DNA from 2 places in the Sporosarcina saromensis genome. Region 1 is predicted to be linked to the other one. Evidence: a T-box and tRNA genes for the amino acid it is inferred to sense, from the RefSeq annotation. Region 1 holds a T-box; the other holds one or more tRNA genes.
What was found. A T-box is a leader RNA that pairs with one kind of tRNA and senses whether it is charged. The one in region 1 lies ahead of ACVHUV_RS15405 (valine--tRNA ligase), so its partner is inferred to be a tRNA-Val.
Positions count from the first base shown of each region.

Region 2: it encodes a tRNA-Val, which carries the amino acid that the T-box ahead of ACVHUV_RS15405 (valine--tRNA ligase) is inferred to sense. The anticodon was not compared.

Region 1 covers NZ_CM142738.1:2,995,636-3,006,761, forward strand. The annotation lists gene ACVHUV_RS15395 (ATP-grasp domain-containing protein) at 1-752, shown strand, start outside; gene ACVHUV_RS15400 (hypothetical protein) at 782-1,039, shown strand; gene ACVHUV_RS15405 (valine--tRNA ligase) at 1,230-3,875, opposite strand; T-box leader at 3,946-4,165, opposite strand; gene ACVHUV_RS18880 (YszA family small membrane protein) at 4,233-4,424, shown strand; gene ACVHUV_RS15410 (hypothetical protein) at 4,392-4,802, opposite strand; gene ACVHUV_RS15415 (hypothetical protein) at 4,814-5,029, opposite strand; gene hemL (glutamate-1-semialdehyde 2,1-aminomutase) at 5,278-6,570, opposite strand; gene hemB (porphobilinogen synthase) at 6,571-7,551, opposite strand; gene ACVHUV_RS15430 (uroporphyrinogen-III synthase) at 7,548-8,312, opposite strand; gene hemC (hydroxymethylbilane synthase) at 8,305-9,234, opposite strand; gene ccsA (cytochrome c biogenesis protein CcsA) at 9,304-10,134, opposite strand; gene hemA (glutamyl-tRNA reductase) at 10,255-11,126, opposite strand, start outside.
Region 2 covers NZ_CM142738.1:1,552,506-1,561,735, reverse strand. The annotation lists gene ACVHUV_RS07750 (GNAT family N-acetyltransferase) at 1-470, opposite strand, end outside; gene ACVHUV_RS07745 (disulfide oxidoreductase) at 597-1,022, shown strand; gene ACVHUV_RS07740 (thioredoxin family protein) at 1,024-1,503, shown strand; gene ACVHUV_RS07735 (RluA family pseudouridine synthase) at 1,511-2,347, shown strand; gene ACVHUV_RS07730 (aldo/keto reductase) at 2,399-3,229, opposite strand; gene trmL (tRNA (uridine(34)/cytosine(34)/5-carboxymethylaminomethyluridine(34)-2'-O)-methyltransferase TrmL) at 3,550-4,023, opposite strand; gene queG (tRNA epoxyqueuosine(34) reductase QueG) at 4,025-5,164, opposite strand; gene ACVHUV_RS07715 (B3/B4 domain-containing protein) at 5,220-5,924, shown strand; tRNA gene ACVHUV_RS07710 (tRNA-Leu) at 6,059-6,139, opposite strand; tRNA gene ACVHUV_RS07705 (tRNA-Cys) at 6,169-6,242, opposite strand; tRNA gene ACVHUV_RS07700 (tRNA-Gly) at 6,253-6,327, opposite strand; tRNA gene ACVHUV_RS07695 (tRNA-Gln) at 6,332-6,403, opposite strand; tRNA gene ACVHUV_RS07690 (tRNA-His) at 6,413-6,488, opposite strand; tRNA gene ACVHUV_RS07685 (tRNA-His) at 6,528-6,603, opposite strand; tRNA gene ACVHUV_RS07680 (tRNA-Trp) at 6,627-6,700, opposite strand; tRNA gene ACVHUV_RS07675 (tRNA-Tyr) at 6,707-6,791, opposite strand; tRNA gene ACVHUV_RS07670 (tRNA-Thr) at 6,802-6,877, opposite strand; tRNA gene ACVHUV_RS07665 (tRNA-Phe) at 6,893-6,968, opposite strand; tRNA gene ACVHUV_RS07660 (tRNA-Asp) at 6,974-7,049, opposite strand; tRNA gene ACVHUV_RS07655 (tRNA-Met) at 7,053-7,127, opposite strand; tRNA gene ACVHUV_RS07650 (tRNA-Val) at 7,237-7,312, opposite strand; tRNA gene ACVHUV_RS07645 (tRNA-Glu) at 7,428-7,502, opposite strand; tRNA gene ACVHUV_RS07640 (tRNA-Ser) at 7,523-7,614, opposite strand; tRNA gene ACVHUV_RS07635 (tRNA-Asn) at 7,618-7,692, opposite strand; rRNA gene rrf (5S ribosomal RNA) at 7,748-7,863, opposite strand; rRNA gene ACVHUV_RS07625 (23S ribosomal RNA) at 8,128-9,230, opposite strand, start outside.

The DNA.
Region 1 (11,126 bases):
GCAATTACGCCTTCATTGAAGATTTACAACAACACGCCAAGTCTGCAGGAATTTCATTACGACTAATCGTGGATGATGAACGACCATGTGAAGGAGCAGATTTCGTTCTTTTCCGCGATCGCACACCTGCTTTAGCCTACAAATGGGAGTCAATCGGCCATCGGGTTATTAATCGCTCGCAAGTGAATGAAATTGCGAATGACAAGTTAAAGACATATGAATTCGTTTCGTTGCTTGGCATACGTAGTGTACCGACAAAAAAATTACGGACAATTGACGAAATCGATTCGTACCCGGTTGTCCTAAAATCGGTCGATGGCTATGGGGGAAATAACGTTTACCTTTGTCACTCGCGACAAGAAGCATTAGATGTCTCAACACAAAACCCTCAGTTACAATTCATTTATCAACCATTCATTGAAACGAATGCGCAAGACGTACGTGTTTTCATGCTTGGTGATGAAGTGCTTGGTGCGGTAAAACGTACAGGTGTGCAATCTTTTAAATCAAATTTTACGTTAGGCGGAACTGTAGAAAAATATTGTTTGTCGTACGATCAAGTGACAGAAGTACAACAGATTGCTCGTGCATTAAAAAGCGATTATATTGGAATCGATTTTTTGCTACGTCCCGATGGCAGTTGGCTCTTAAATGAAATTGAAGACCCCGTCGGCGCACGTTCTCTGTATGTAACGCATGATTTTTCAGTTGCTGAGAAATTAATAGCATACATCGTGAATACGTTGAAGTAATTGATGATTATTTAGAAAAGGATGATACAATGAGCCCCATGGTTACTGTGTTTGTAACACTTCTCATAGGCGTACCACTTTTCGTTTTTGCAACGATCTTTTTCGTCCGGACAATGAAAAAGTCCAACTCGCCAGTAGGCGCAATGTTGTTTGGACTGCATCTTTCAATCGTCGGTGGCATTCTCTTGTTAGACCCTAGAATTGAGCATATTGTTTTGCCCTATGGACTCCTCTTTTTTGGCGTAATTCTTTCATTCCTTGCATTTCGGAAATTGGACAGTGTGTAATACTAGTTCGTCTTATCTATCGCATGAAGCTAACGGGAAATTAGTTTCATGCGATTTTTGATTTGCAAATTTGTTCGGCGCCAGACAAACGGATGCATGCAGTCCAAGCCAATAAACTTAGAACTCACTCTCTCGCGATAAAAAAAATCGAAGTTGAGCAAATGCACTCAACTTCGATTTCTCATTCCATTTAAATCTCTTGCAGTTCCTCGATACGGCGTTCGACGGCTGCTTTCTTTTCTAGATAATCTTTCTCTTTCGCACGTTCTTCTTCAACGACAGCTTCAGGGGCTTTTGAAACGAACCGTTCATTCGATAACTTGCCTTGAACACGTTTCACTTCGCCTTCCCACTTCGCAAGTTCCTTCTTCAAACGTTCGATTTCTTCATCGATATTGAGAAGACCTTCGAGAGGAAGGAATAGTTCAGCGCCAGTGATAACAGCTGACATTGATTTGCCTGGTGCCGAGATGCCGACGCCAATTTCAAGTGTTTCTGGATTACAGAAGCGCTCGATGTAATTACGGTTCGCTTCCAAAACAGCTACTGCTGCTTCGTCTTTCGCCGCAATATAAAGTGGAACTTTCTTGCTCATCGGTGTATTCACTTCAGCACGGATGTTACGGACCGCATGAATGAGATCGACGAGTAACTTCATATTTGACGCTTTCGCAGTGTCCGTCAACGCTGGATCAGCTACCGGCCATGCCGCAACTGTGATGGACTCGCCTTCATGAGGCAAGTTTTGCCAAATCTCTTCTGTAATGAACGGCATAAGTGGGTGTAGCAAACGCATTGTGTTGTCTAAAACATATGCGAGTACCGAACGAGTCGTTTTCTTCGCCGCTTCGTCTTCACCGTATAATGGCAATTTCGCCATTTCAATGTACCAGTCACAGAAATCATCCCAGATGAAGTTGTACAATGCACGGCCCACTTCCCCAAATTCATAACGCTCTGCAAGTTTTGTTACTTGTTCGATCGTTTCATTGAGACGTGTAAGAATCCAAGCATCCGCAACGGATTTTTCACCTGTCAAATCGATTTCGTCATAGGTCATGCCATCCATATTCATTAACGCAAAACGGGATGCGTTCCAAATTTTATTGGCGAAGTTCCAAATTGCTTCAACCTTCTCTGTTGAATAACGTAGATCTTGACCTGGAGAAGAGCCTGTTGCCAGGAAGTAGCGCAAAGCATCTGCACCGTATTGATCAATCACATCCATCGGATCGACACCATTACCAAGTGATTTAGACATTTTGCGACCATCTTCAGCTCGCACTAAACCGTGTATTAACACATCTTTAAACGGACGTTCATTCGTAAACTCCAGTCCTTGGAAGATCATTCTAGAAACCCAGAAGAAGATAATATCATATCCTGTTACAAGGGCAGCGTTCGGATAATAACGTTGGAATTCTTCGTTGTTTACATCCGGCCAACCCATCGTTGAAAACGGCCACAACGCAGAGGAGAACCAAGTATCAAGTACGTCTTCCTCCTGATGCCAATTTTCGATGTCAGCTGGTGCGTCATGCCCTACATATACTTCACCTGTCTCTTTATGATACCAAGCAGGAATTCGATGGCCCCACCACAATTGACGCGAGATACACCAATCGTGGATATTTTCCATCCAATTCAAATACGTCTTTTCAAAACGCTCTGGAACAAAGTTGACTTTCCCTTCGCTCTGTTGGAGTTTAATCGCTTCTTCTGCAAGAGGCGCCATGCGTACAAACCATTGTGTCGACAAGTACGGTTCGACGACTGCCCCACTTCTTTCCGAGTGTCCAACAGAATGCATATGGTCTTCGATTTTAAATAACACACCCATCTCTTGCAAGTCCTTAACGATTGCTTTTCGGCACTCAAAACGGTCCATTCCGTTATATTTGCCAGCAAGCTCATTCATAGAGCCGTCTTCATTCATGACAAGTACACGAGGAAGGTCATGACGGTTTCCAATTTCAAAGTCGTTCGGGTCGTGAGCAGGTGTGATTTTTACAGCGCCACTTCCAAATTCCATATCGACATAATCATCCGCAACGATTGGAATCTCTCTTCCGACAATCGGCAATTTCACCATTTTGCCAATTAAATGCTTATACCTTTCGTCCTCTGGGTGTACTGCGACTGCCGTGTCCCCTAACATCGTTTCAGGACGTGTCGTAGCAATTTCAATACTACCTGTTCCATCAGCGAGTGGGTAGCGCATATGATAGAATGCACCCTGCACGTCTTTGTGAATCACTTCGATATCGGATAGTGCCGTCTTCGTCGCTGGATCCCAGTTAATAATGTATTCGCCACGGTAAATATAATCTTTCTCATACAGCTTTACGAACACTTCTCGTACAGCTTTAGAAAGACCTTCATCTAACGTGAAACGCTCTCTTGAGTAGTCAAGTGCAAGGCCTAATTTTGCCCATTGTGCCCGGATATGCCCTGCATATTCTTCTTTCCATTTCCATGTCTCTTCAAGGAATTTTTCACGTCCCAAATCATAACGTGTTATTCCATCGGCACGGAGTTTCTCTTCCACTTTCGCTTGTGTAGCAATGCCCGCATGGTCCATACCCGGTAACCATAACGCGTCATAGCCTTGCATACGCTTCATACGGATCAAAATATCTTGAAGCGTCGTATCCCAAGCATGCCCTAAATGTAGTTTACCCGTTACGTTCGGTGGTGGAATGACAATTGTGTACGGCTCTTTTCCGCTCTTTGGTTGTGCTTCAAAATAACTGCCTTGAAGCCACCATTCATAGCGACCTGCTTCAATTGATTGCGGTTCATATTTTGTTGGCATCGAAATGTTTTCTGTTGACATGTAAACTCCTCCTTGTGACTTGTCTGATACGCTTCTGCATAAAAACGGCAACAAAAAAACTCCACTCGTCGAAAAGGACGAAGGAGTTATCCGTGGTACCACCTTTATTCGTGCAAATAGCGATCATTTGCACCTCAATAACAAGTAACGGCTTCAAACCGGCTCCCGCTACGTAATTTCACGGGAACTGCTCCTGGGTGACTTTCTTCAACCCATTCATAGGCCCTCTCAGCGACCAGACCCTCTCTGAAATGAATGATGTTGCGTACTATCCCAATCAACGCATCATTATCTAGTTACGCTTATTGTAGCTGACTGGAGGAGCTTGCGTCAAGTACAATTAGAAAGGATGAAATGATGAGACGAGGTTACAACCCGTATTTACTACCGCCATGGTTACGAAAAACAAGATTTTATTGCAAAGGGATCATTATCCCAATTGCCATTTTTCAATTGATCCGCCTTTTAATCGTACCGACGACAGGTGATTTTTTATTATTATGCATACTCGCAGGATTAGCTTTCCTGCTGTACAAAGACATCATTTGAACGAAAAGTGGTTGACGTCCATTCATCAGGCAATGTGGCGATGTATGACAGTACGTCATCTTTTGTCGTTAGCGAACTGCTGTCATACACTGCCACTTCCCGACTCGCTTGGTGCTTTTGGTCAAAGGCTTCTGTTTGAGTTGCTTCTGCTGAATGCTGCCCTGTCGCCTTGTCCTCCACCGCCTCTTCTTCAATTTCCGCTTCAGCGACTGCATCATCGTACGAGCATGTAACACACCAAGAAACTTTAAATGCACCGTTTTCATCGGTTGCAGTTTGGACATCCGTCGCCTCCACCTTTAAAGGCTGCGTCACTTCAGGTGGTAAATCCACGTATAATGGCACAGCATACTCAAAATACCCTGATTGTCCGTCCAATTCCACATCATCTACATAGACGGTTTCTTCCGGTAAGACGTCCTGTCGTTGACCTTCAGCAAAATCGACATTTGCAGCAATATGATAGATCCTGTCAATCGTACAGCATCGTCCGTTCGATTTTCAGTAAATCCTGCTTTCACTTTGACTGTCCCATTTTCTGAAGGGACGCCAACTTCAGATGGGAAATAAAATACTTCTTCCATATTCCATTGTAATGTTTTCATTCTCCGATTCCCTCCCCAGTATCGTTCCTTTGCCATTATATGCGAAGAAAATGAAAGTAGAAGTTGCGCGGAAAAGAATGGTGAGTTCAACACTGAATGGAACACGCATGGAATCACGAGATTCACCAGGTTGTTTTTTATCAACACAAAAACCGTGTGAAACCAAGTTTTCATGTCTTGGATTCTCACACGGTTTTGTTTAGTATCAGGTCTCAATCGCAACACTCAAATGTGTGCCCTAGCTTATCTTACTTCGCTAATTGTGCAAACACTTTATGGAAAGCTTGAACCGTCTTTTCAATATGCTCTTCTGTATGTGCAGTGGACAAGAACATGCCTTCAAATTGGGATGGTGGTAGGAATATGCCTTCTTCCGCCATCAAACGGAAGTATTCTGCGAACAGTTCCAAGTCCGATGTTCTTGCCTGGTCATAATTGTAAACTTTTTCGTTCGTGAAAAAGAAGCCAATCATAGACCCAGCACGGTTAACAGTATGCGGAATATTGCATTTCGTCGCTGCTTCACGGAAGCCCGCTTCCAATTGATCGCCAAGCTTTTTAAAATGATCGTAGGAGGCAGGCGTCAATTTTTTCAATGTCGCGATACCAGCAGTCATAGCGAGTGGATTTCCTGAAAGTGTTCCTGCTTGATAAACCGTTCCTGCTGGCGCGATGTTTTCCATAATTTCGCGTTTACCACCATATGCGCCGACTGGTAGGCCTCCACCGATAACTTTACCAAGGCAAGTAAGGTCTGGTGTTACGCCAAAATATCCTTGTGCGCAATTGTAATCTACACGGAAGCCAGTCATTACTTCATCAAAAATGAGTAGCGTGCCATTTGCTTCTGTCATTTCACGCAATGCTTCAAGGAAACCAGGTTCTGGTGGAACGACACCCATGTTCCCTGCAACCGGTTCGACAATAACACCCGCAAGGTCATCGCCAAATTGTTCAAACACTTGCTTGACACCGTCTAAGTCGTTGTATGCGACCGTAATTGTATTGTTTGCTACTCCTTCAGGCACCCCTGGACTATCTGGAAGACCGAGTGTTGCAACACCGGAACCCGCTTTAATAAGCAATGAATCGCCGTGCCCATGGTAGCATCCTTCAAACTTCAAGATTTTGTTTCTTCCTGTGTACCCTCTAGCAAGCCGTAATGCACTCATCGTCGCTTCTGTTCCCGATGAAACCATACGAACAACTTCGATGGATGGAACTCGATCGATAACGATTTGTGCCAATTCATTTTCCAATAGCGTCGGTGCACCGAAGCTCGTACCCGTTTCAGCAACCTTTTTAATAGCCTCAACGACATCCTCATCGGTATGACCTAAAATAAGCGGACCCCATGATAACACATAATCGATATATTCATTCCCATCGATATCGGTAATGATTGGTCCTTTTCCGCTTTCCATGAAAATCGGGTCCATATTGACCGATTTAAATGCACGAACTGGAGAATTCACCCCTCCAGGCATAAGCTGAACCGCTTCAGCAAAAGCTTGTTTGGATTGTTCATAGTTTCTACCCATTCAGTTTCCCTCCAACCAACGCGCTGCGTCTTTAGCATGGTATGTCATAATGAGATCTGCACCTGCACGTTTCATACTCGTCAACGTTTCCAGCACAATTTCTTTTTCGTTAATCCAACCGTTTTGTGCAGCTGCTTTCACCATGGAGTATTCTCCACTGACGTTATAAGCGACTACAGGCAACAACACATTGTTTTTCACATCACGCATAATATCCAAGTACGATAATGCAGGTTTGACGATTAAGAAATCTGCACCTTCTACAACATCTGATTCCGCTTCTCGAAGCGCTTCCATACGATTTGCCGGATCCATTTGATACGTTTTCCGGTCACCAAATTGCGGAGCAGAGTCAGCCGCATCACGGAAAGGACCGTAGTATGCAGAAGCATACTTTACTGCATAGGACATAATTGGAATATGTTCAAAGCCTGCAGCGTCCAATCCTTGTCGGATCGCAATGACAAATCCGTCCATCATATTGGATGGTGCAATAATATCGGCACCCGCTTCAGCCTGACTAATTGCCGTCTTTACTAATAAGTCTAACGATGGGTCATTCAATACTTTGTCGCCATGGACAACACCACAATGACCATGATCGGTATATTCACATAAGCAAGTATCTGCAATGACGATAAGATCAGGATACGCTTCTTTAATGAGACGTGTTGCCTGTTGCACAATTCCTTCAGCGGCGTAGGCACCTGTTCCAACTGCATCCTTCTCTGCCGGGATACCGAAAAGAATGACGGAAGGAATGCCTAATGCATGCACTTCTTTCATTTCCTCTAGTAGTCGGTCAAGTGATAATTGATAAATACCGGGCATTGAATTGATTTCGTTTTTAACATTTTCCCCTTCAATTACAAATAAAGGGTAAATGAAGTCTTCTTTACGTAAGTGTGTCTCTCTTACCATCGAACGTAATGTAGAAGAATTACGAAGACGTCGATTGCGTCGAAATTGTAGCTGTGTCATTGAATTACTTCCTTTCGCCTCGCCAAAGCGTTGACGAGTTCCTTTAACGTATAGGTCTCTGGTTTCACGTGAACGGTCGCTCCTGCAGCAAGCAACGCTTTTTCTGTTACATGCCCTATTGCGCCTATCGTGAACCCTTCCCAACCGATTATCGGTGCAGCGCCTTGTTCGTAAACATGCACGGCAGATGGGCTAGCAAATAAAATTGTACAGTTCTTCTCCGTTTTTAACAATTCCACAATGGAAATGATAGAAGCGGGCTTCGCACCTGTTTCATAAACTGTCCATTCCTCCACTTGAAACGGCAATTCCTCACGTATAATACTTCCTGCGAGAGAGCCTCTAAGAAACAGTACTTTTAAGAGGTTTGTTCCTTCTGGTTTAAACTGCTGGACAAACACATCCGCACTGAAAGTTGTAGGGATAAAAGAAACAGTAAACCCGATCTTCTCTAAAGCAGAAGCAGTCTGGCTACCTACCGCAGCAATTTTACATGGAATTTGTGCAGATTTTATAGCATGACGAAGCATTTTTTCATGAAACACCTGAACCGCATTTTGGCTTGTGAAAATAAGCCAATCATAGTGTGCGGCTTCCAACAGTCGCTCATTATCTGTTGTTTGTTCAATTTCGTTCACCTGGATGAGTGGTAAAGAATGAGGATTGCCTCCATATTCCTTCACAAGTTCTAGCGCATCTGGTGATTTTAGTGTCCCGGTAAATATGACCGTTTCACCTTGCAAAGGGTACCGTTTAGGCATCCATTTCAGCCTTCACTTTCTGGATGACTTCGGCAGCACCTTCCGCACGCAAAGTAGATGCAACAGATTTTCCTAACGCAATCGGATCTTTTCCACTGACTGTTTTTTTATAGACTTGTTTCGCATCAGGAGAAGCGATAAAACCTGTAAAAGTTATTTCCTCTCCAACAGTGTGTGCAAACCCTGCAATTGGGACTTGGCAAGATCCATCCATTTCGGATAAGAACGTTCGCTCAGCATCAACTTCATTCCACGTTTTGTCATCTGACATTTTTTTCAATTCCGTTAGCAACTCTGTATCTTCTGTGCGACATTCAATCGCTAAAGCTCCTTGTCCAACTGCAGGTATACAGTCTTCAATCGACATATACTCTGTCACGACATCGTCACTCCAGCCCATACGCTTCAAACCAGCTGCAGCCAATAAAATCGCGTCATACTCGCCATCTTGCATTTTCTTAAGACGCGTATCAATATTGCCGCGGATCCATTTAATGTCCAAGTCAGGTCGTAGCAAGAGTAATTGTGAGCTACGACGTAAACTGGATGTACCGACAACTGCTCCGACCGGCAAGTCCATGAACTTAACATGCCCTCTTGCGATATAAGCATCCCGTGCATCAACACGTGGCGGTATACAACCAATCGTTAATCCTTCCGGAAGAACGGCTGGCATATCTTTCATACTGTGGACTGCAAAATCGATCTCTTTGTTAAACAATGCTTGTTCAATTTCTTTTACGAACAAGCCTTTACCACCGACTTTGGATAGCATAACATCCAGGATTTGGTCACCTTTTGTGACGATTTCCTTCACCTCAAATTCAAAAGGAGCTCCTGCGGCCTTCATCTGATCGATGAACCAATTTGTTTGTGTCAATGCAAGCTTACTTCTTCGTGAACCTACGATGATTTTTCTCAATTGTATCTTCCTTCCGGTGGTAAGTTTATTAATTGCTCATAAAAACGAGTAAGTGTTTCTGTTTGCGTCTTACATCCAAAAATGGAATTGGGACAACTTGCTCCCTAAGAAAAAGTTGACGATAACAAATAGAAAAGCGAAGACGTTCGCCCAAGCAAAATCATTTGCTGTCAGTTTACCTCTTCGTTGTAAGAACAATACTAAACTATAAATGAAAATGATAAAAAATGAGCCAATAATTTTAATATCTGTAAGTGACCAATCATCCAGTGCAACAAATGCCCACTGTGTCCCTAAGATCAAACTAACAAATAAGATTGGTATTCCTACATAAATGGAGGCTTTCATACCTGTCAAAGAAGTTTGAAGTGCAGGTAAGCGTCCAAACTGCTTAGACCATTTTTTCTGTTTCAACAACTTATAAACTAACAAGTAGAGAATTGAGAAAACAAAAGACATGGAAAAAGCTGCATAAGAAAAGATTGCAAAAGTTATATGAATAATTAATAATTCGGATATAAGTGAATCGCCAATTGGCGACTGCTCAAGCTGTAAAGGTGCAAATGTATAGATCGTCATAAATACAAAGCCTATTCCATTCAAAAAGAAAACGGCAAAACCGACTTTCGAAACAAGTTGAAGAACCATTGATAAGCTGATCAGTAGCCATGCATAAAAATAAATCCCTTCGTAAAGGGAAAGGATTGGTAAACGTTGGGTCTCAACAAGTCGCCATAGCAGGTAGCCGCTTTGCATCATATATACGATCGATAAAATGAAAAAACCACTGCGGTGAGCCAATCTGTTTTTATTCAAGTAGTCAACAAAATAAAAAACAAGGCTCACCGCATACAGAATGACGATCACTTCATGAAATCTCGCCATTGTTAATTCAGCCATGATGCACTCTCTGCCTTTCACATGAAGATCGTATTTCATCCCTCATGTTTTTAAAATAGATGGAAATGCAACAAGTTCTTCGCATCATCATTGTGTTCGCTTCCACTAACAGGTAAAGATTTATGCAATTGGATTTGCTTGTACGCTTACATTTTTTTTCGTTTTAACGTGTTCCTCTGCTTGTCGTGCGTTTTGAAAAACCGGCTCATTTTCCAAACCAAATATCTGTTTAAACAACGCCAACTTTTCTGTTGCCTGTCCATCCATTGCCAGTTCTTTCGCTTGTAGAATCGGTTCTTTTAAGAGCTGGTTGACAATTGACTTCGTATGTTTATTCAATACCTTCTTCTCACGCTCTGACAAATTAGGCATTTTATTTAGTATACTATCCATCGTTTCAGATTGGATTGCATTCGCTTTTTCCCGTAAGGCTGTAATAAGTGGTACAACACCTAAAGTTGCAATCCATTCTTTAAATACTACGATTTCCTCTTCAATCATGAGGCCAATTTCTTCCGCAGCCCGTTTACGCTCTGCTAAATTCGCTTCAACAATCCCTTGTAAGTCGTCAATGTCATACAGGAAGACATTTGGCAACTCTCCAATACGTGGGTCCAGATCCCGAGGAACCGCTATGTCAACCATAAAGAATGGTTTTCCTTTGCGCAGTTTCTCCACCATTTGCATCAGTTCAAAGTCAATGACGTAGTCTGTAGCACCTGTAGAACTAATTAATATATCAGCTTCAAGTAATGAGCATTGTAACTCTTGCATCGATTTGGCAACACCACCAAATTGTTCAGCCATTTCTTCAGCTTTAGAAAGTGTTCGGTTTATGACCGTGACCTTTCCTGCACCACTACCATGCAGATTTTTAATAGCAAGCTCGCCCATTTTCCCTGCACCTAAAATGGCGATATGTTTATGTTGTAATGAACCAAAAATTTTCTTTCCAAGTTCAACAGCTGCATAGGAAACGGATACTGCATTAT
Region 2 (9,230 bases), 1.4 Mb from region 1:
TCATGCGCAAACCGATGATAGTTCGGAATACGCCCACCAATAATAATAGATTTCAAGTTCAAACGTTGAGCTAATTCTTTCCGGGCATCGTACAAGCGTTGTCCGACTTTCATTCTCCGATAATCCGGATGCACCATCACTTCGATGCCGTACAAATTATACCCCTCAGGATTGTGATTCGTAATATAGCCTTCCGCAGAAATATCATCCCACGTATGGCGGTCATCGTATTCGTCAAAATTGACGATTAGGCTTGAACAAGACCCGATAATCTCCCCATCCAGTTCCGCCACAAATTGTCCCTCTGGAAAGATCGCCAGATGACTAAGTAATTGACTTTCCTCCCACGGCTCCATGCCGGGAAAACAGACTTTTTGCATCGCCAGGATTTTGGCAATATCTGACCGTTCCAATTGACGGACGACCATACTCATCTCAAACGGGGAGACATCATTAAATTCTTCACTCACATTTTTCACCTCTTCTTTTATAGTTACCCACCAACCTAGCCTTCGAATCCTGTCGTACCGATTATTTTACATGTTTCATTCGACACTTTATAATCAAAGGTAGTCTGTAGAACAGGAGTTGACACGATGGATAAACGGTTGGAAAACGGTCTAATTTTTATTTTTACAATAGCCCTCATCGCTACGCTCGGCTCCTTGTACTTTTCGGAAGTTCGTGGTTTTACGCCGTGTACGTTTTGTTGGTATCAGCGGATCCTGATGTACCCACTTGTCCTGATTTCTGCAATCGGGTTGTTTGAGAAAAATGCCAAGATCGCGTTGACGACCGCAGTATTCGCTCTCGTCGGTGGATCGATTTCTCTCTATCATTACAGCTTACAGAAACTGAGCTTTCTACAAGCTAATGCACCTGCATGTGGAGATGTACCTTGTACAGGCCAATACGTCAACTACTTGGGTTTTATCACCATCCCGTTCATGGCACTCGTGGCATTCGTACTGATTTTTATCACAAGCCTATTTTTAATGAAATGGCAAAAGGAGTCTAAGTAAATTGAAAAAACTACTAATCATCGGTGGAATTATTGTCGTGATCTTCGGTCTGATCATCTTTTTGAACAACCAATCGAATGAAACAAAGCTGAAAGACAATCCATACGGCAAAGAAGACTTGGAGCAATCGACAATTGGCTTACTCGGTAATGAAAATTATAGCAACATTGTTCTACCAGACGAATTATATGAAAAAGTCACTTCCGGTGAGTCTGTCACTGCATATTTCTTCTCACCTGAGTGCCCGTATTGTATGGAGATGACACCTATTCTGATGCCGATTGCAGAAAAAAATGACATTCACGTTTATCAATACAATATGCTAGAGTTCAAAAATGAAGCGCAGCCATATGGCATTACATCTTGGCCAGCGTTGATTCATTACAAAGACGGAAAAGAAGTTGCCCGCTCAGTCGGTCTCCCTAAAAATCCAGAACAAGACATCCAAGCGTTCTTTGACGCCTACGATGAAGAAAAATGAGGAAAACATGTTAAACATCCAATTCACAATCCAGCAGGACCAGACGACAATTGAAGACTTGCTACGCAATCAATGGCAAGCAGGTAAAAAGACCGTACACCAGCTACGGATGGACAAAGCTGTGACGGATCTTTCCGGGGAACCTTTGGACTGGCGTCTCCCGCTTGAAGCTGGTACGAAGCTCGTCATCCGTTTCAGTGATGCACAATCGACATATACGAAAGAGAAAATAGACACTGTTAAAATTCTCTTTGAAGACGAGCATCTACTTGCAGCCTATAAGCCAGCAGGCATCGCCGTCCATCCTGACAAAGCTGATACCGGTGGCACATTCATGAACGCAATCATGGACCACGTCAGTCAAAACGATGGATATTACGCAGAGCATATACACCGTTTGGACAAAGGAACAGCAGGTATCGTGCTTGTAGCCAAACACCCAATTGCCAAGGCTCTATTCGATCGAATGATTGAAGAGCGTAAAATTACACGGATGTATGAAGCAGAGGTCGAAGGTCGTTTGAATCGCGTCAAAGGCACGCTTCAGTATCCAATCGGACGCGATCGCCATCACCCAACTCGACGCAGAGTCTCTCCAAATGGCCAAGATGCAATTACACGCTTCAAAGTGCTTGAACGTTTGGAGCAGTCGACAAAAGTGGAAGCAACGCTTGAGACCGGTCGTACGCATCAGATTCGCGTCCATTTTGCCCATATCAGCCATCCAGTTGTCGGGGATACATTGTACGGGGCGAGCGAAACACCTGACAGCCAATATCGTTTAACCGCTAAACAAGTTTCCTTTGTACACCCCTTCACAAGCGAGTCCATAACAATAGAATAGTGAAAAAGGACAACATCTTACCGCTCGGGATGTTGTCCTTTTCTTTAACATCTATTCATTATCATACGAATCTGGATTCGTGCCCGTCCGTTCATCTCGATTAAGCGCGTCAATCTTCATCATATCCGCTTTCGTCAATTGAAAATCACCAACGTCAATGTTCAAGCGGATTCTCTCAGGCGTAACAGACTTCGGAATGACGACCAATCCATGTTGCAAATGCCAACGGATAATGACTTGTGCCGGTGTTTTTCCGTACGACAAGCCTATTTGGGTAAGCACAGGATCATCGAGAAGCTGTCCTCTTGCCAATGGAGACCAAGACGTCACAGTAATGTCGTGATCGTTACAAAAACGACGTAACGGTTCTTGTGTAAGCTTCGGGTGCAACTCAATTTGATTGACCATCGGTTTCACATTCGCCACTTCAAACACACGCTTTAAATGATGAATATGATGATTGGAAACTCCTGTTGCACGGATAAGCTTTTCTTCATATAAGCGTTCAATCGCACGGTACGTATCTACGTACTTATCAGCGACCGGCCAATGCGTCAAATAGAGATCCAAGTAGTCTACGCCTATTCTCTTAAGCGATTGTTCAAAAGCACGTAAAGTCTCGTCATATCCTTGCTCCGCATTCCAAACTTTTGAGGTAATGAACAACTCTTCTCGAGGGATGCCTGATAGACGAATCGCTTCACCAGTTTCCACTTCGTTCTCATAAATGGAAGCAGTATCAATTGCCCGATAGCCATATTGCAAAGCTGTCTGAATCGCTTTAACTGTTTCTTCAGCATTTGTCATCTTATAGACACCAAGACCGAGTTGCGGCATGGCGATCCCATTATTCAACACAATGTTGCCGGCAAAATAGCTCATTGCATGTCACACTCCTTCGCCACTAATTTCCTTAATTGTAACGATAAAAAAACGATATTGCGAACAATCGATTTGATTGTTAAGGAGATTGTCACAATTTCATATCGCGGTCATTTCTTTTCCAGTTACTTTAGGGTATACTATACAAAGGACTAATGATTTTTTTACAGGAGGTACATTTCATGAACCTAATTCTAATCATGGCCGTATGCTTCGCGTTCCTATCTGCAATCTTTACAGGTGGGTACGAAGACAAGCCTGGTAAAGTAAAGAAATAAGTACTAAAAAACGGGACGCCTTACATAAGGCTGTCCCGTTTTTTATTGTAAATCCAAAAATGATTGTTGTCGTAACGCCTCATAAATAAGGATGGCAGCTGTATTTGATAAGTTCAACGAACGAATATGTTCATTCATCGGTATCCGGAGGCATGTCTCTTTATTTTGCTCAATGATTTCCGGAGGCAACCCAGTCGTTTCTTTCCCGAAAACGAAGAAAATATCTTTTGTTGGAGAGGTAAAGTCAAAGTTCGAATACGTCTTTTCACCAAACTTTGTAATGAAGTAAAACTCCCCTTCCGGAAAAGCATCAAATAGTTGTTGGATGCCTGCATGATACGTAATCTCAACATGCTCCCAGTAATCAAGCCCTGCCCGTTTCAACATTTTATCGTCGGTTGAGAAGCCAAGCGGCTCAATTAAATGAAGCTTCGTTCCTGTTCCTGCACATGTTCGTGCAATATTTCCTGTATTCGCTGGTATGAGCGGTTCAAATAGCGCGACATGTATCGCCATTTCAGCACTTCCTTTGTTCAGATTCAAGTACATTATTCAACTCTATACGTACACCAGTATCCTCTTCGGTTTGCAATGCTTGTTGGACTGCCTCAATCGCTTCTGCAGTAGCAATCTCCCCTAACGCCCAAGCAGTCGTTCCTCGAATAAGAGGGCGAGGATCACTTACAAGAAGCTCCGCTAATAAAGGAACTGATGCTTCTTCCTTAAAATGGGCAAGCGCAAGGATTGCATTCCGTTGTATCGGATTTTTCCCTCGCCACGAACCAGACATATGACCGAAGGACTCTTTGAATTGACGATTCGTCAACTTTAACATCGGTGTTAATAGCGGCTTGGTCAACTGAGGTTCTGGCGTAAATGCTTCCTGATGCAAATTGTATTTCCCTTTATTTTTCGGACAAATCGTCTGGCACGTATCACAACCGTAAATACGGTTTCCAATTTTCGCACGGAACTCTTCGGGAATCGGCTTTTTAGATTGAGTCAAAAATGCAATGCAACGTTGTGCATTCAATTGCCCTCCTTGAATGAGTGCTCCCGTCGGACAGGCATCCAAGCAAAGCGTACAATCTTTGCATTCATCTTCCATTGGGGTATCCGGTGCAAATGGAATGTTCGTGATCATCTCACCTAAATAGACGTATGAACCGAATTCCGGTGTAATAATGGAGCAGTTTTTCGCAGACCAGCCAATTCCTGCTCGTTCCGCTACCGCACGGTCCACCAATTCACCCGTATCGACCATAGAACGCATCTTGGCGTCGGGTACTTGTGTAGCAATAAACGTTTCCAACAATTGTAGCTTCTCACGGAGCACTACATGATAATCCATCCCCCATGAAGCTCTACAAAAAATTCCACGACGCTCTCCTTTCTTTCCTTTCGGAGAAGCATCCATTTTTGATGGATAAGCTACTGCTATGGCGATGATACTCTCAGCCTGATCGAGCAATAACGTCGGTTCCGTCCGTTTTTCAACGTCACTTTCTTCAAAACCGGATTGATACCCCAATTCCTGTTGTCTTTTTAATCGGTTCTTCAATTCAAGAAAAGGGGCTGCCGTCGTAAAGCCAATTTTATCAATTCCGATTGCATGTGCATACTCTCTTATCGATTGTTGAAGCTGAGCGACCTTCACAACGTTTCGCCTCCTTTATGATATGATTGACAAAAAGATAACAAGGGTGATCGGCTTGAACATTCAAATAGACAAAGAACTCTTAACCATCCTACCACATGTAAAAATCGGCATTAACCATTATACCAAAATTACGGTATCAGAATCTCCTCAAATGTTAAAAGGTAGGCTCCAATTATTTCAAGAACAGCTTTATTTCGAGCTGGACACTAAACCATTAACTGAGTTTGCAAACATACAAGAATGTCGAGCGGTTTGGAAAGCTCTTGGCGCGGATCCAAACCGCTATCGTCCTTCAGTAGAATCCCTTTTTAGAAGAATAAAGAAACAAGAGTTTCTTCAATCAGTGCATACCGCTGTCGATTTAAATACATTCTTCTCTCTTCAATATGAAATACCGATCGGCATTTACGATTTGGCGAAAATTGTAGGTGATATTCAACTGACACAAGGTAATGAAGACGACAGCTATGATGGCTTAAACGGTCGTCCCAATTCATTAAATCGTCTTCTCTTACTGAAAGACGATTACAGTCCTTTTGGTAGTCCTTATGTGGACTCTGTCAGAACAGCAGTGACAGCAGAAACGACTGAAGCGATACAGATTTTCTTTATACGGCCATCTATGGACACAACAGAAGCCCTTCAACTTCTTCAAGCGAGCGGCAAGATGTTTACGAGCATGAGTGGCGGAGAAGCTGAGTCTTTTGTGCTGCATGCAGGTCAAACTTCTATTGCATTAGAGAATGATCAGGCTTAAGTTCATTATGAACTAAACTTAGATAGGCCCCTAGCATAAAACGCTTCCTCTTCATAAAGACAGAGAGAAGCGTTTTTCAGGATGGTTCCCCAATAAAAAAAGATACAACCTGGGTTGTATCTCGTAAGTGTGGATACCCGAGGCCGGACTTGAACCGGCACGCCTCGCGGCATCGCATTTTGAGTGCGACGTGTCTGCCATTCCACCACTCGGGCATATTCAGAATACACAGCGTTCATAAAACTGGAGGCGGCAACCGGAATCGAACCGGTGGTAAGGGTGTTGCAGACCCGTGCCTTACCGCTTGGCTATGCCGCCGTATGAAAAGTGGAGCGGAAGACGGGATTCGAACCCGCGACCCCGACCTTGGCAAGGTCGTATTCTACCACTGAACTACTTCCGCGAAACTGGGGTAGCTGGATTCGAACCAACGAATGACGGAGTCAAAGTCCGTTGCCTTACCGCTTGGCTATACCCCAAAAAGTAAATGGGGCGGACGAGGGGAATCGAACCCCCGAATGTCGGAACCACAATCCGATGCGTTAACCACTTCGCCACGACCGCCATAATAGAACTATATTCATTTTGGATAATTGCTGTGAATGGGGCGGACGAGGGGAATCGAACCCCCGAATGTCGGAACCACAATCCGATGCGTTAACCACTTCGCCACGACCGCCATCATATTGAATTAAACAGTAATGGCAGGGGCAGTAGGAATCGAACCCACACCAAAGGTTTTGGAGACCTCTATTCTACCGTTAAACTATGCCCCTGTATAATGGTGGTGGGGGACGGATTCGAACCGCCGAACCCGGAGGGAGCGGATTTACAGTCCGCCGCGTTTAGCCACTTCGCTACCCCACCAAGGGAAAAATGGTGCCGGCGATAGGAGTCGAACCCACGACCTACTGATTACAAGTCAGTTGCTCTACCAACTGAGCTACACCGGCATCACTATATAAAAATGGTGGCTCAGGACGGAATCGAACCGCCGACACAAGGATTTTCAGTCCTTTGCTCTACCGACTGAGCTACTGAGCCACATATGGCGGTCCCGACCGGGATCGAACCGGCGATCTCCTGCGTGACAGGCAGGCATGTTAACCGCTACACCACGGGACCATTTGGTTGCGGGGACAGGATTTGAACCTGTGACCTTCGGGTTATGAGCCCGACGAGCTACCACTGCTCCACCCCGCGATAATAATAGTTGTAGGAATTTTAAATCCTACGCTTTCAGTGTTTCATAAGATGTTGTTATAATTTCCTTTTAGGAAATTATACAAATCACATGTTGCGTTTAAGTTAATGGTGGAGGATGACGGGTTCGAACCGCCGACCCCCTGCTTGTAAGGCAGGTGCTCTCCCAGCTGAGCTAATCCTCCAAGTTTAAAGCGTGATAAGCTGCGCATCTCTTTGTCAGCTTCTTTCACTCACTCGGTCACTCGGTCACGTACTGTTGTACGTTCCTTCTTTTGCTTTGTAATGCTAAGTAGTAAATGGTGACCCCTACGGGATTCGAACCCGTGTTACCGCCGTGAAAGGGCGGTGTCTTAACCGCTTGACCAAGGGGCCATATAATAAGTAAAGTAAACTGGCGGAGAGCAAGGGATTTGAACCCTTGAGACAGCGTTAACCGTCTACACGATTTCCAATCGTGCTCCTTCGGCCACTCGGACAGCTCTCCAATTGGCTCCGCAGGTAGGACTCGAACCTACGACCGATCGGTTAACAGCCGATTGCTCTACCACTGAGCTACTGCGGAATAATCAGTAACAACTAATTTACGGTTGTTACATTCAGTCATCTTGTAAATGACTGCCCAGCGACGTCCTACTCTCACAGGGGGAAGCCCCCTACTACCATCGGCGCTGAAGAACTTAACTTCCGTGTTCGGTATGGGAACGGGTGTGACCTCTTCGCTATCGTCACTAGACTGTTTTTCACAGGACAAGATTTATTATATCAAATCTGGTCAATATTGCAAGCGTTTTTTTTAAAATAATTTATTTTTATTCGCTCAAAACCGGATAAAACCAACATTGTTGCTAAACACAAGTTCAACTATACTAAATTAACATTGTCCAGCTTCGACTCCCAGTCGCTCGAGGTCATAAGCCATCCTGCTCCCGTGGCTATGCCACTCCTTGCAGGCCGTCTTATGCTTGTCGCGCCTATGCGGTCGTCTCCGCTTTTCTTAAAGGATAAGTCCTCGATCGATTAGTATCCGTCAGCTGCACGTGTCGCCACGCTTCCACCCCGGACCTATCTACCTCATCATCTTTGAGGATCTTACTTACTTGCGTAATGGGAAATCTCATCTTGAGGGGGGCTTCATGCTTAGATGCTTTCAGCATTTATCCCGTCCATACATAGCTACCCAGCGATGCCTTTGGCAAGACAACTGGTACACCAGCGGTATGTCCATCCCGGTCCTCTCGTACTAAGGACAGCTCCTCTCAAATTTCCTACGCCCGCGACGGATAGGGACCGAACTGTCTCACGACGTTCTGAACCCAGCTCGCGTACCGCTTTAATGGGCGAACAGCCCAACCCTTGGGACCGACTACAGCCCCAGGATGCGATGAGCCGACATCGAGGTGCCAAACCTCCCCGTCGATGTGGACTCTTGGGGGAGATAAGCCTGTTATCCCCGGGGTAGCTTTTATCCGTTGAGCGATGGCCCTTCCATGCGGAACCACCGGATCACTAAGCCCGTCTTTCGACCCTGCTCGACTTGTAGGTCTCGCAGTCAAGCTCCCTTATGCCTTTGCACTCTACGAATGATGTCCAACCATTCTGAGGGAACCTTTGGGCGCCTCCGTTACACTTTAGGAGGCGACCGCCCCAGTCAAACTGCCCACCTGACACTGTCTCCTACCCGGATCACGGGTAAGGGTTAGAATTCCAATACAGCCAGGGTAGTATCCCACCATTGCCTCCTCCGAAGCTGGCGCTCCGGATTCCAAGGCTCCTACCTATCCTGTACAGGCTGCACCGGAATTCAATATCAGGCTACAGTAAAGCTCCACGGGGTCTTTCCGTCCTGTCGCGGGTAATGCGCATCTTCACGCATATTATAATTTCACCGAGTCTCTCGTTGAGACAGTGCCCAGATCGTTACGCCTTTCGTGCGGGTCGGAACTTACCCGACAAGGAATTTCGCTACCTTAGGACCGTTATAGTTACGGCCGCCGTTTACTGGGGCTTCAATTCAAAGCTTCGCTTGCGCTGACCTCTCCTCTTAACCTTCCAGCACCGGGCAGGCGTCAGCCCCTATACGTCACCTTACGGTTTTGCAGA